DNA from 3 places in the Xenorhabdus aichiensis genome. Region 1 is predicted to be linked to each of the others. Evidence: predicted binding sites of a transcription regulator. Region 1 holds the regulator's gene; each other region holds the start of a gene.
What was found. Region 1 encodes Fur, which represses iron uptake genes when iron is present. Its sites were predicted from a motif close to ATAATAATGAGAACNACTATCAA; they were not measured.
Positions count from the first base shown of each region.

Region 2: the regulator Fur is predicted to act here: its motif matches at 2,133-2,155, upstream of fepB (Fe2+-enterobactin ABC transporter substrate-binding protein).
Region 3: the regulator Fur is predicted to act here: its motif matches at 2,216-2,238, upstream of fes (enterochelin esterase).

Region 1 is NZ_JAQRFO010000013.1:20,219-23,902, reverse strand. Features, by position in the region: gene PSI22_RS07970 (beta-N-acetylhexosaminidase) at 1-1,724, shown strand, start outside; gene fur (ferric iron uptake transcriptional regulator) at 1,845-2,294, opposite strand; gene fldA (flavodoxin FldA) at 2,475-3,008, opposite strand; gene ybfE (LexA regulated protein) at 3,182-3,469, opposite strand.
Region 2 is NZ_JAQRFO010000019.1:45,978-49,661, forward strand. Features, by position in the region: gene entS (enterobactin transporter EntS) at 1-918, shown strand, start outside; gene fepB (Fe2+-enterobactin ABC transporter substrate-binding protein) at 952-1,998, opposite strand; gene PSI22_RS10360 (hypothetical protein) at 2,161-2,457, shown strand; partial or broken gene PSI22_RS10365 (IS701 family transposase) at 2,913-3,684, shown strand, end outside.
Region 3 is NZ_JAQRFO010000019.1:30,665-34,348, reverse strand. Features, by position in the region: gene PSI22_RS10330 (non-ribosomal peptide synthetase) at 1-496, opposite strand, end outside; gene PSI22_RS10325 (MbtH family protein) at 537-779, opposite strand; gene fes (enterochelin esterase) at 818-2,104, opposite strand; gene PSI22_RS10315 (TonB-dependent siderophore receptor) at 2,419-3,684, shown strand, end outside.

The DNA of each region.
Region 1 (3,684 bases):
CTGCCAATGGTGATCCTACAATAGCCACACTAACGGCAAAAGACGCGCCCAGGTTCGAATATCGAGGCATATTTTTGGATGTTGGGCGTAACTTCCACAGTAAGGAAGCTGTCCTGCGTCTGCTCGATCAGATGTCCAGTTATAAACTGAACAAATTCCATTTCCATTTGAGCGATGATGAAGGCTGGCGTCTGGAAATCCCCGGTCTGCCAGAGCTGACTGAAGTCGGGAGCAAACGCTGTCATGATCTGAGTGAAACTCAATGTTTGTTGCCGCAGTTAGGATCAGGGCCTGATAGCAATAATATGGGAAGTGGTTATTTTAGTCGTCAGGATTACATTGATATCTTGAAATATGCAAAAGCGCGCCAGATAGAAGTGATCCCCGAGATTGATACCCCTGCTCACGCTCGTGCAGCGGTCGTGTCGATGGAAGCCCGTTACAAAAATCTGATGGCGCAGGGGAAAGAGCAGGAGGCCAATGAATATCGCCTGCTTGACCCGACTGATACCACGAATGCGACATCAGTACAGCTCTACGATCGCCGCAGTTATTTAAATCCGTGTATGGATTCCTCCAAGCGGTTTATTGACAAAATTATCAGCGAAATCGCTTTAATGCACAAAGAAGCGGAATTACCGTTGAACACATGGCATTTTGGTGGTGATGAAGCGAAAAACATTCGTTTGGGAGCGGGGTATCAGGACAAAGATGGTCCAATCGAACCGGGTAAGGGGATCATCAACAAGAAAATAGAAGACAAACCGTGGGCAAAATCTCAGGCTTGCCAGAAAATGATAGCGCAGGGCATTGTTAAAGATGTTAGTGAACTTGACAGCCATTTTGCTATTGAAGTCAGCAAGATCGTCAACACTCATGGCATTGATACAATGCAGGCATGGCAGGATGGCTTGAAACATGTGAAGTCGGCAAAAGACTTCGCGACCAAGCATGTGGCAGTGAATTTCTGGGATACACTCTATTGGGGAGGCTATGACTCCGCCAATGATTGGGCGAATAAGGGCTATCGAGTGGTCGTTTCCAGCCCTGATTATGTCTACCTTGATATGCCGTATGAAGTTAGTCCGAAAGAGCGCGGCTACTATTGGGCAACTCGCTTCAATGATGAAGCAAAAATTTTCAGTTTTGCGCCGAACAATATGCCACAAAACGCTGAAACATCGGTGGATCGCGATGGCAACCGCTTCAATACTCAGAGCAACAAACATTGGCCGGGAGCTTATGGGCTGTCAGGGCAATCATGGAGCGAAACTGTGCGTACTGATGATCAGATGGAATATATGATTTACCCGCGCTTGTTGCCGTTGGCGGAACGTGCATGGCATCAGGCGAGTTGGGAACAGAATTATCAGCAGGGCAGGGAATATAAGGGCGGCGTAACACATTATGTTGATACCAATGCGCTCAACAATGACTGGATAGATTTTGCCAATTTGATGGGACAGCATGAGCTGGCGAAATTGGATAAAGCTAACATTGCGTATCGGTTGCCAGTACCTGGGGGAAGGATCGTATCCGGGACGTTGGAAGCTAATATCGCCTTGCCGGGGCTAGCGATCCAGTATTCGCTGGATGGCGGTAAAACATGGGAGATTTACGATGACAGGCAGCGCCCACATGTCAGCAGTAATGTGAAAGTGCGCTCTGTCAGTACTGATGGCAAGCGTTTTAGCCGAGATGAAGAAGTAAAAATCACGCTCTGATATTTCTTTTAAAAAGCAGCCTGCCGATTAGCTTGAGCTAATCGGCAGTAGCTTAATTAGACTAAATGAGACACAGAAGTGGATAATTGTCATAACTTCTTATTGTGTCGTGTTTTCTCATCATGAGTTTTCATCATGCATCGTGCTATCTTTGCGGCAATCACCAGCAGTACAGTGACCATACAAGTAGAGACTATGGTTTGACAGCTTGATCCCGTAACGTTCAGCGATATCTTTCTGGCGCTCTTCAATAAACTCATCACTGAACTCAATGACTTTACCGCAGTCAAGGCAAATCAGATGGTCATGGTGATGCTGTTGAGTGAGTTCAAAAACCGATTTACCGCCTTCAAAATTGTGGCGTGTGACAATGCCGGCATCATCGAACTGGTTCAACACGCGATAGACAGTGGCGAGGCCAATCTCTTCACCGATATCAATCAGTTTTTTGTAGAGATCTTCCGCACTGACATGATGGCATTCTGGATCCTGTAGCACTTCCAGAATTTTCAGGCGTGGAAGTGTTACTTTAAGTCCAGCATTTTTCAATGCTTTATTGTTGTCGGTCATGCGGATTCAGTCCTGTAACTTAGTAAGGTGAACTTATGATACTTGGGGGTATCGTGAGAGAATCATGATTCTGTTTCACGCTATAGATTATAGGCATGGATATTCTAAATGAAAACCACACCTATCCCGATATCATGACACATTATTGAGGAATTATCCCGTGAAAAGGAGCTTGGCTCCTTATACGCCAAGAATTTCTGACAGGCTCATCTCGGCCTTAATCTGCTGTACCCAAGTTTCAACGCGCTCATCCGTCAATTCTGGCTGGCGATCTTCATCGATAGCAAGGCCAATAAAATGGTTATCGTCGGCCATGCCTTTGGAGACTTCAAAGTGATATCCCTCGGTTGGCCAGTGACCTACGATAATGGCACCGAGAGGTTCAATGATATCGCGAATCGTACCCATACCATCACAGAAGTACTCTGCGTAATCTTCCTGATCGCCACAGCCGAACAGAGCGATGAGTTTGCCATCGAAATTGATCTCTCCCAGTGTCGGGAAGAAATCATCCCAGTCACACTGAGCTTCACCATAATACCAAGTCGGAATGCCGAGCAGCAGGATATCGAAAGCTTCAATATCTTCTTTGCTGCTTTTGGCAATATCGTGGACTTCAGCAACATCAGCACCGCCCAATTTTTTTTGGATCATTTTGGCAATGTTCTCTGTGTTGCCTGTATCGCTGCCGAAGAATATACCTATTAATGCCATAAAATGGGTTAACCTCTTATTTTAATTGTGTATTAAGCTATACACATCACGCTGAAATCAGCAGGAAAAATGTTAATTTTAATAAAATTAAAAGCGTTATTTTGACCAAACATCAATGACAAGTCTGTCAGATTTGTGTGGTAACGTCGTTTCATGCTGTCGAGTGAAAGCCGTTAATTAGTAAGGTGATTTTCTGCCAGTTGAGCTAATAACATTTGTTCAATCAGCTCGCTGCGGCTGATATTGCGCTCTTTTGCCAGATGGTTCAGTGCATCGACGGCATCTTCATTGAGCTTCAATTCCACCCGACGCAGTCCTTTGACTTTATCTCGGCGCAACTGGTTGCGTTTATTGATCCTAAGCTGCTCATCCCTGGACAGCGGATTCGTTTTCGGTCGCCCTGGCCTGCGTTCATCTGCGAACAAATCCAGTGTGGTGCGATCAGTTTGTTCTTTTGCCATAAATTCAATTGTAAAGGGCGTGGCCAATAGTATAGCGGGCAATGATACCTTAGCTGGGCGCGAGCCGCTACTGGTTGATGGGGGAGATGTCTGGCAGGAAGAGAGAGATATGGGGGAGTGGGTTATCTCAGGATATGCATTTAACTATTTACTTTCGAAATACATAATGATGTTTTTTTGTGATCTGAGATCTATCTTTTTTTGTGTTGACTGTA
Region 2 (3,684 bases), on a different contig from region 1:
TCCGTCTGGGATGGGTTCTTTGGCGCTTTAGGCATGACCGCTTTAATGGCGGCGATCCCAAACTTAGTTGGCCGGGAAAATCTAGCTGCGGCGGGTGCCTTGAGTATGATCACGGTTCGCATTGGTGCCATTCTTTCCCCCGCATTAGGGGGGCTTATTATCGTTGCCAGTGGGCCGGGCTGGAACTTTGCCATTGCCGCAGCAGGGACTTTGGCTACACTGATCCCACTGGTGAGGCTGCCAAAAATGAAGCCACAGTCAACCCTGCAAGAGCATCCACTCAGAGCGTTAGTGAGTGGTGTACGATTTGTCTGTCAGCATAAAATCGTAGGCAGTGTGATATTAGTCGGTATGTTGATCAGCATGGCGGGGGCAGTTCGCATCCTTTTCCCTGCGTTATCTCAAGAGGTTTATCACCAAGGTCCTTCCGCGACAGGTTTGATGTATTCAGCCGTTCCTCTGGGTGCCATGCTAGGAGCATTTACCAGTGGCTGGATAGGACGAAGCGCCCGACCCGGTCTTCTGCTCATTATTTTTGCGCTGGGCTCTTTCCTCGCATTATCCCTGCTCGGTGTCATGACGCATATTGTCCCGGCATTACTCGCATTGGTGTGTTATGGCTACCTGAATGCTTTTGCTTCCTTATTGCAGTTTACACTCATCCAGAGTCATACACCGGATCACTTATTGGGGCGGGTGAATAGTTTTGTCACGGCACAGGATGTTACCGGTGATTCTATGGGAGCGTTGGGATTAGGCGTCATGGGACGTCTGTTATCTCCTCTCATCACGGCGCTTTCATTTGGTTCTTTTGCGGCAATTACCTGTCTATTGCTTGCAGCACTGGTAAAACCTCTGCGCCATTCTACTCTGCATGATAATGCCGCATCATTAGAGGGCGGTGCCTCTGAAAAGTGAATATGATGCAGCAATCTTTGTTTTTTGAACCGCCTAATTTTTTAATTCTTGATTTGAGAAATAGTGTTCAATGCGATCAAGCATATTGTTTGCACTGTAATAGTCTAAGCGGAAAGTATCCGGCCCCATCGCATAGAGGCGTTGAGTACTGACAGCAGGCAGGTGCTGTAAAAAAGAGTTAGCATTCACAGCTTGAATGGTGCTGTCATTGGTAGCGAATAGCATAAAGGATTGGCCGTTTAAACCATCTGCTAACCCTTCAGCAGAAAGCTGAATGATATCTTCACGTTTGCCCATACTGGTTTCTGTTTTCAGGCTGGTCGGTAATGTGGCGAGTGTAAAACCTAATTGATGCAATAATTGCCCTTGCGCAGATGATGGCGTCCAAAGATTGACACCTCTCCCATCAGCATAATAGACAAATGCAGAAACAGGATTCGGGGGTAAGGTGATATCTTGTTTCACTTTCTGCAAACGTTGCTCAAAGCGCGCGATGATTTCCCCGGCACCAGCTTCATTCCCGGTTATTTGCCCAAGTTGCAGGGCAAGCTGTTGCCAGCTCTTATCGCCATAATCAATAACCAGTATGGGTGCAATGGTTGAGAGTTGTTCATACAGTTTCATGGCTGAATCCCCTCCCGTCGCTGAAATAACAATCAGATCTGGCACCATAGCCGCAACAGCTTCGGCATTGGGTTCACTGATATAGAGAAGCTTTACACCTCGTTCATAAGCAACTTTGGCCCATTGAATAAAAAAGCCTTGGCTATCAGCCACATCAGTATTTGGGCCTGTTGCGCCTGAAGCGATTAAAGGGGCATTGATAGCCAGCAAAGTGCCACTGAGCGTCACGCTGGTAGAAACAATACGCTTAGGAGGTTGTGTTAATGTGAGAGGACCTTTTACTGTTTCGAAGGTTCGTGGCCAGCCCGCCATGCTGGTGGTTTCCCCAGAAGGTTGAGGATGTCCGGCTTTAACTTCTGTCGATTTTTTATCACAGCCACTGGTAAGGATTAGTGCGATAAAAGCAAAAATAACGGTGATTAATCGGTAATAGGAAAAAGTAAATTTGCACTGCATTTTTAATTTCCTTAATCATCAGAGCATAAATGGAATTCTGGCATGGAAATACCCAAAACTTTCATTCGACCTATTTGAATAAAGGGAAAGAGTACATTCTATCCAGAAGTAAGGGACACATAGCGCAACCATAAATGAAAATGGGAATTATTACTATTAAATATGATCATATTTTACAGAGGCTTACCCATTAATTCTATAGCGGACTGCGATGTTGATATCACCCTGGTTTCCACCATTCAGTCGTTTTCCCGGAGTGAGGATATCGGCAAGAGCTTTAGTGCATTTTCAACGTTGGCCAACACTGCTGAAGCTGCATCAGGATTATTGTCTGGTCTGTTTGCGATGATTGGTTTGCTCTCCTCCTTTATTGGCATGTCCTTTTTAATCGCTCTTACAGGGCTGATTGCCATGAAGCGAATACATGGACAACCCACCCCGGAAAATCATAACGAGTAATAAAATAGCCTTCAAAAATAATGAGGAGCATGCTACGTGGGAATATATTGCTTAAAAACATAGACCTTCTTATTAAATAGGTATTTATCTAAATTTTTTATTTTAAAATTAATTACTATTTAAGTTATTTATGCCAACAATCTTTAATTATAAATGGAAAATTTAACGGAAAATGTTTTATTAAATTTAAGCTACTTGTTATTGTTATGAAAAACCAAGAGCTCGAAATATTCATCACGCATTAACCATTCCTATTTTTACGTTTTTTGGTTTTCTTTTTATTATCTCTGCATACTTCTAATTGAACGTTTATTATGATCTAAGTTGTATCGTTCTCAAGTTAGACTAAATAAAAAAGGCCTGGGAATTATTTTACAATGAGATTAAGTATTACAGCCGTAATCCATATTGTGCCATGATGAGGCTCTTCTTCCTTAAATAAAAGGCGGTGTCACATGCCATCCCCTGCCAAAATCTGGGAACAGGCGCCACAGGCATTACATGCCCGTCTGGCGCCCTTATTTCACTATACCGGCCCACGACAACGCAGTCTCGCCTATCTTCGGGGGATTGCTCAGTGATGTTGAACGTAAGAATAGCTGGCAACTAGCTGAATGGATGGGGGAAAGTACCCCCGATGGGATTCAATATTTGCTGGAACGCGCTGATTGGGATGTCGATATGGCCCGCGATATCCTGCGGGATTATGTGACTGAACATTTGGGCGATGAGCAGGGTGTTCTCATCATTGATGAGACCGGATTTATCAAAAATGGATGCCATTCTGCCGGGGTACAGCGCCAATATAGTGACACAGCAGGACGCATAGAAAACAGCCAGATAGGCGTATTTCTTTGTTACGCCGGCAACGGAGGGCATGCCTTTGTTGACCGGGCATTATACCTGCCTCGCCAGTGGACAGATGCCCGTTCCCGCGGTGAAGCTGCGGGTATCCCCGCCAGCGTCACTTTTGCAACGAAACCCCAGTTAGCCAGGCAGATGCTGGAACGAACATTGGATGCCGGCGTTCCCTGTCGCCGGGTGACCGCGGATGAAGTTTATGGCCGTGACCGTCGTCTAAGAGTCTGGCTGGAGTCCCGATACCAGCCCTTCGTGTTAGCTATTCCCTGCAATACCCTCTTATGGTGGCGAGGGCCAGAGTATATCCGTGCTGAGCGTATTGCCGATACCCTGACCACCGCTGACTGGAAAATACGGTCAGCGGGA
Region 3 (3,684 bases), on a different contig from region 1:
AACTGAAACCATCCAGCATGAGATGATGAAAGCGTTGATACCAGAACCAGCGTTCAGGTTGCTCATCAATCTTCATTACCACCTGTCGGTACAGCGCACGTTCTCCATCTGCGGGTAATTCAGCCGAGAGATCCTCCTGCATCAATGTATGTGATGCTATTTCAGCCTGTTCAGCCGGCTCTCTGGAAAAATCAATCCATTCAGGGGCAATGACTTGCTGTGGGTCACAGTAAAGCGGGATCTGTTGTACCGGTATTCCATCTTCATTCAGGAAATATCGGGCATGGATCGTATCAGCTTCAGACAATCCCTGACGAAGAGCGGCATCAAATAATGGCTGGTCTAATATCCCTTTAATTTCAATATAATGTGCAATGGTAAATATGTTACGTGGGTTAGCGAGTTGATCGGCTATCCAAATCCCTGGCTGGGCAGCAACCAGTGGTAGCGTCAAATTTATTGTTTTAACCTCAACCTCTTGTAATCTACTGGACACGTGTATTTCCTTCTTGGCGCAAGCTAAATGACAAGGGTTATCAGTCCTGATTAACCAATTCTCGACTAACTAATAATTCACGCAAACGGGCAGGGCGCATATCTACCCAATGTTCTTCTATGTATGTAATACATGCTGCCCGCGAATCTGGCCCGGCAACCTGTTCCCAGCCAGCCGGCTGTTCCGCAAAAGCAGGCCAGAGGCTGTATTGCTGTTGAGCGTTGATCAGCACAAAGAAAGTCGCGTTATCATCATCAAAAGGGTTTTTTTGTTCCTGAGACATCTTTAGCTCTCGTTATATTTAGAGTTTCAGTTATTGTTTTATGCGTTTTCAGACAGTAACCAGCTAAGGCCATCAATCAACCCGCCACGCCAGCACAAAGAATCATGTCCGCCATTAAAAACACGATAACTCACGTGATATCCGGCATTTTTCAACGCTTCATACATTTGCTGGTTAACACCTTCGATATCATCTTCGCGGGAACCCGCCTCCTGAAAGATTTTCAATGAAGATGGGGTAACTTTTTGCTCAATAACCTGCTGTGTCAGCCAACCGGTTTGACGCTCAGATGACTTCATCATTTTGCTGTAGGGCCACCAGAAAGAGCCGGACTGAGTGAGTACACAGCCAAAGCGTTGCGGCCAATGCAGTGCCGCATAAAGTGCGGCCAGACCACCATAACTCTGGCCGGCGACAACCGTATTGCTGGGGGAATCGCTGAACGTGGCATGCTGTGCAGCAAGCGGCAAAAGTTCATCCTGAACCGCCAGCCAGAAATCTCTGTTGCAGGGTAATTCCTGCTCCCGTCGGGACATATCAATCACATCAATAAGTAGCCAGACGGCTCCCGGTATGTGCTGCTGTTCGGTAGCGGCTTCTAAGGCAGAAAAAATAGGGGTTCTTTCTGCCCAGTTTTGCCCATCCAGAAGAATGACCAGCGGGCGTGGTCTCTCCGTTTCCTCTCCCGTAGCGTAAAGCCAGATACGCCGCTGATTACCGAGGCGATGACTCTGCCAATTCAACAGAACAGGCTGTTGTGTATCCGACTGAACGAGACTATTTCTCCCGATTGATGCCCAAGCTGACTGTTCAGGAGCATAGGGCATATGAGCGGCCGATAAAGACATTCCAAGCCCATTACGATGACAGCCTTGTAAATTCAGAGGATCGGGAATAGACAGAGGAAAGAGTGAACACCACCATTCGCGTTGCTGTTGGTTACGCTGCTGTGTGTCGCCGTAAAAATCAGGGGGGCGATGGGCATGAGTGGCAGGAATCAGGCTGTAACTTCCTCTCCAGTTGTCATCAACCGTGACAGACCAATACCAAATGTCACTTTCGGGCAATCGTTGCAGACTTTGTGGCTGTGGACTGTGGTGATCTGTGATGCCGTTAATATCAATATAAACTCGGCGAATATCTGAATTCTGTTCATTTCCGGCAGGATCTCGCCAGAAAAACGCGAGTTGAACCTGATGCTCCGGCCTTGCTTCCACTAACGGAGTCCCTAAAGCTGCAATATGCTCCCACCATAATTCACTGCCAGCGTAAGATGCTGATAATAAATTACTTATAGTACCGGATGGCTGAAATGCTAATTTCATTCCCTTATCCTCTTCAAAATAATTGCCCCATCTAGTTGTTCCATTAATGCCCCTATCTGGCATAACAATTTATAACCACTCAGGTAAAGATAAATGGTTATCATTTGCTAAACAATATTGATTATCATTTTTATTTGCAATAGCATTAGGCGTCTTTTATGAGCGCAGTTTATCGATTGATGGAATCAATAAGGTCGTCGCAGAGGAGAATAGGACTGGAATCCTCTTATAGAGACTTAGGGAAAATAAGAGACATAATAATCTGATTATAAAGTAATTATTTCCAAGAAATCCTATTTTAAGAGATGAAATCTATGGTAATGCCCACGAAAAAAACGCTAAAAAATAAAACAACCAAAAGTTACAATAATAAAGTACCGTTAATATTAACTTCTGTATTATTTTTATCTCCTCACGCCGTAATAGCCGATGAAACGGCTAATGAGAAAGACACCATCATAGTCACCGCATCAACACAGGGCGGCTCCAGCGGCTTTATCGAATCAGAAAGTTCTGCGGGCACGAAAAGCGCTACACCACTGATAAAAACACCTCAGGCGATTACGGTAGTGAACCGTACACAAATAGAGGCTCAGGGCGCGACAACAGTGGCTGACGCTCTGAATTATTCCAGTGGTGTAGTCACTAACTATCGTGGTTCTTCCAACCGTAGTGATGAAGTCATTACACGTGGTTTCCGTTATGCGCCCAAATTTCTTGATGGACTGAGCTATGGTTTAAACGGCCAAGGGGCTACGGCAGGTCAGATCGATCCTTGGTTTTTGGAGCGTGTGGAACTCGTTCATGGGCCAGCATCCGTGCTATACGGCCAAGTCAGCCCCGGTGGGTTGGTTAGCATGACCAGCAAAAGACCGACGGCACAACCTATTCATAAAGTGCAGATGAAAGCCGGTAATCAGCGTCTTGGTGAGTTTGCCTTTGATTTTGGTGGGGCAGTACATGACGACATTCCTCTTTTCTATCGCTTGAATGGAATTCTCAGTACTCAACAGCAATTCGTCAAAGACTATAAAAAGGAGCGTATTGCAATTGCTCCGGCGCTGACATGGATACCGAACAGTGACACGACCTTTACGTTGCTGACCAGTTATCAATACGATCCTAAAATGGGATTCCGTAACTTTTACCCTAAAGTCGGGACTGTCACGCCTATCCCCAATGTGGGCTATATGCCCTATGATATGAATCTCAGTGAGCCTTCTTTTAATCAGGCCAGACGGGAGCAAACTTCTATCGGCTATATTCTTGAGCACGATATTAATGATATTTTCTCTTTCCAACAAACCTTACGTTACTCAAGCTCGGATGAACGCACTAAATTGTTTGTTTATACAAAAGATGTTACCAGTTCCATCATTGGGCGTCGCCCACAACGTGAACACAATAAAGCGCAGGAATTTGGTATAGATAATCAACTGAAGGCTCTGTTTTCAACAGCTAACATTGAGCATAACATTATCAGTGGAATAGATTACAAGTGGGGAGACAGGCACAATAAAACATGGAATGATAAAAACCCGGGCAGGGAACCCCAATATCGTTTTGACTGGTCAAATCCC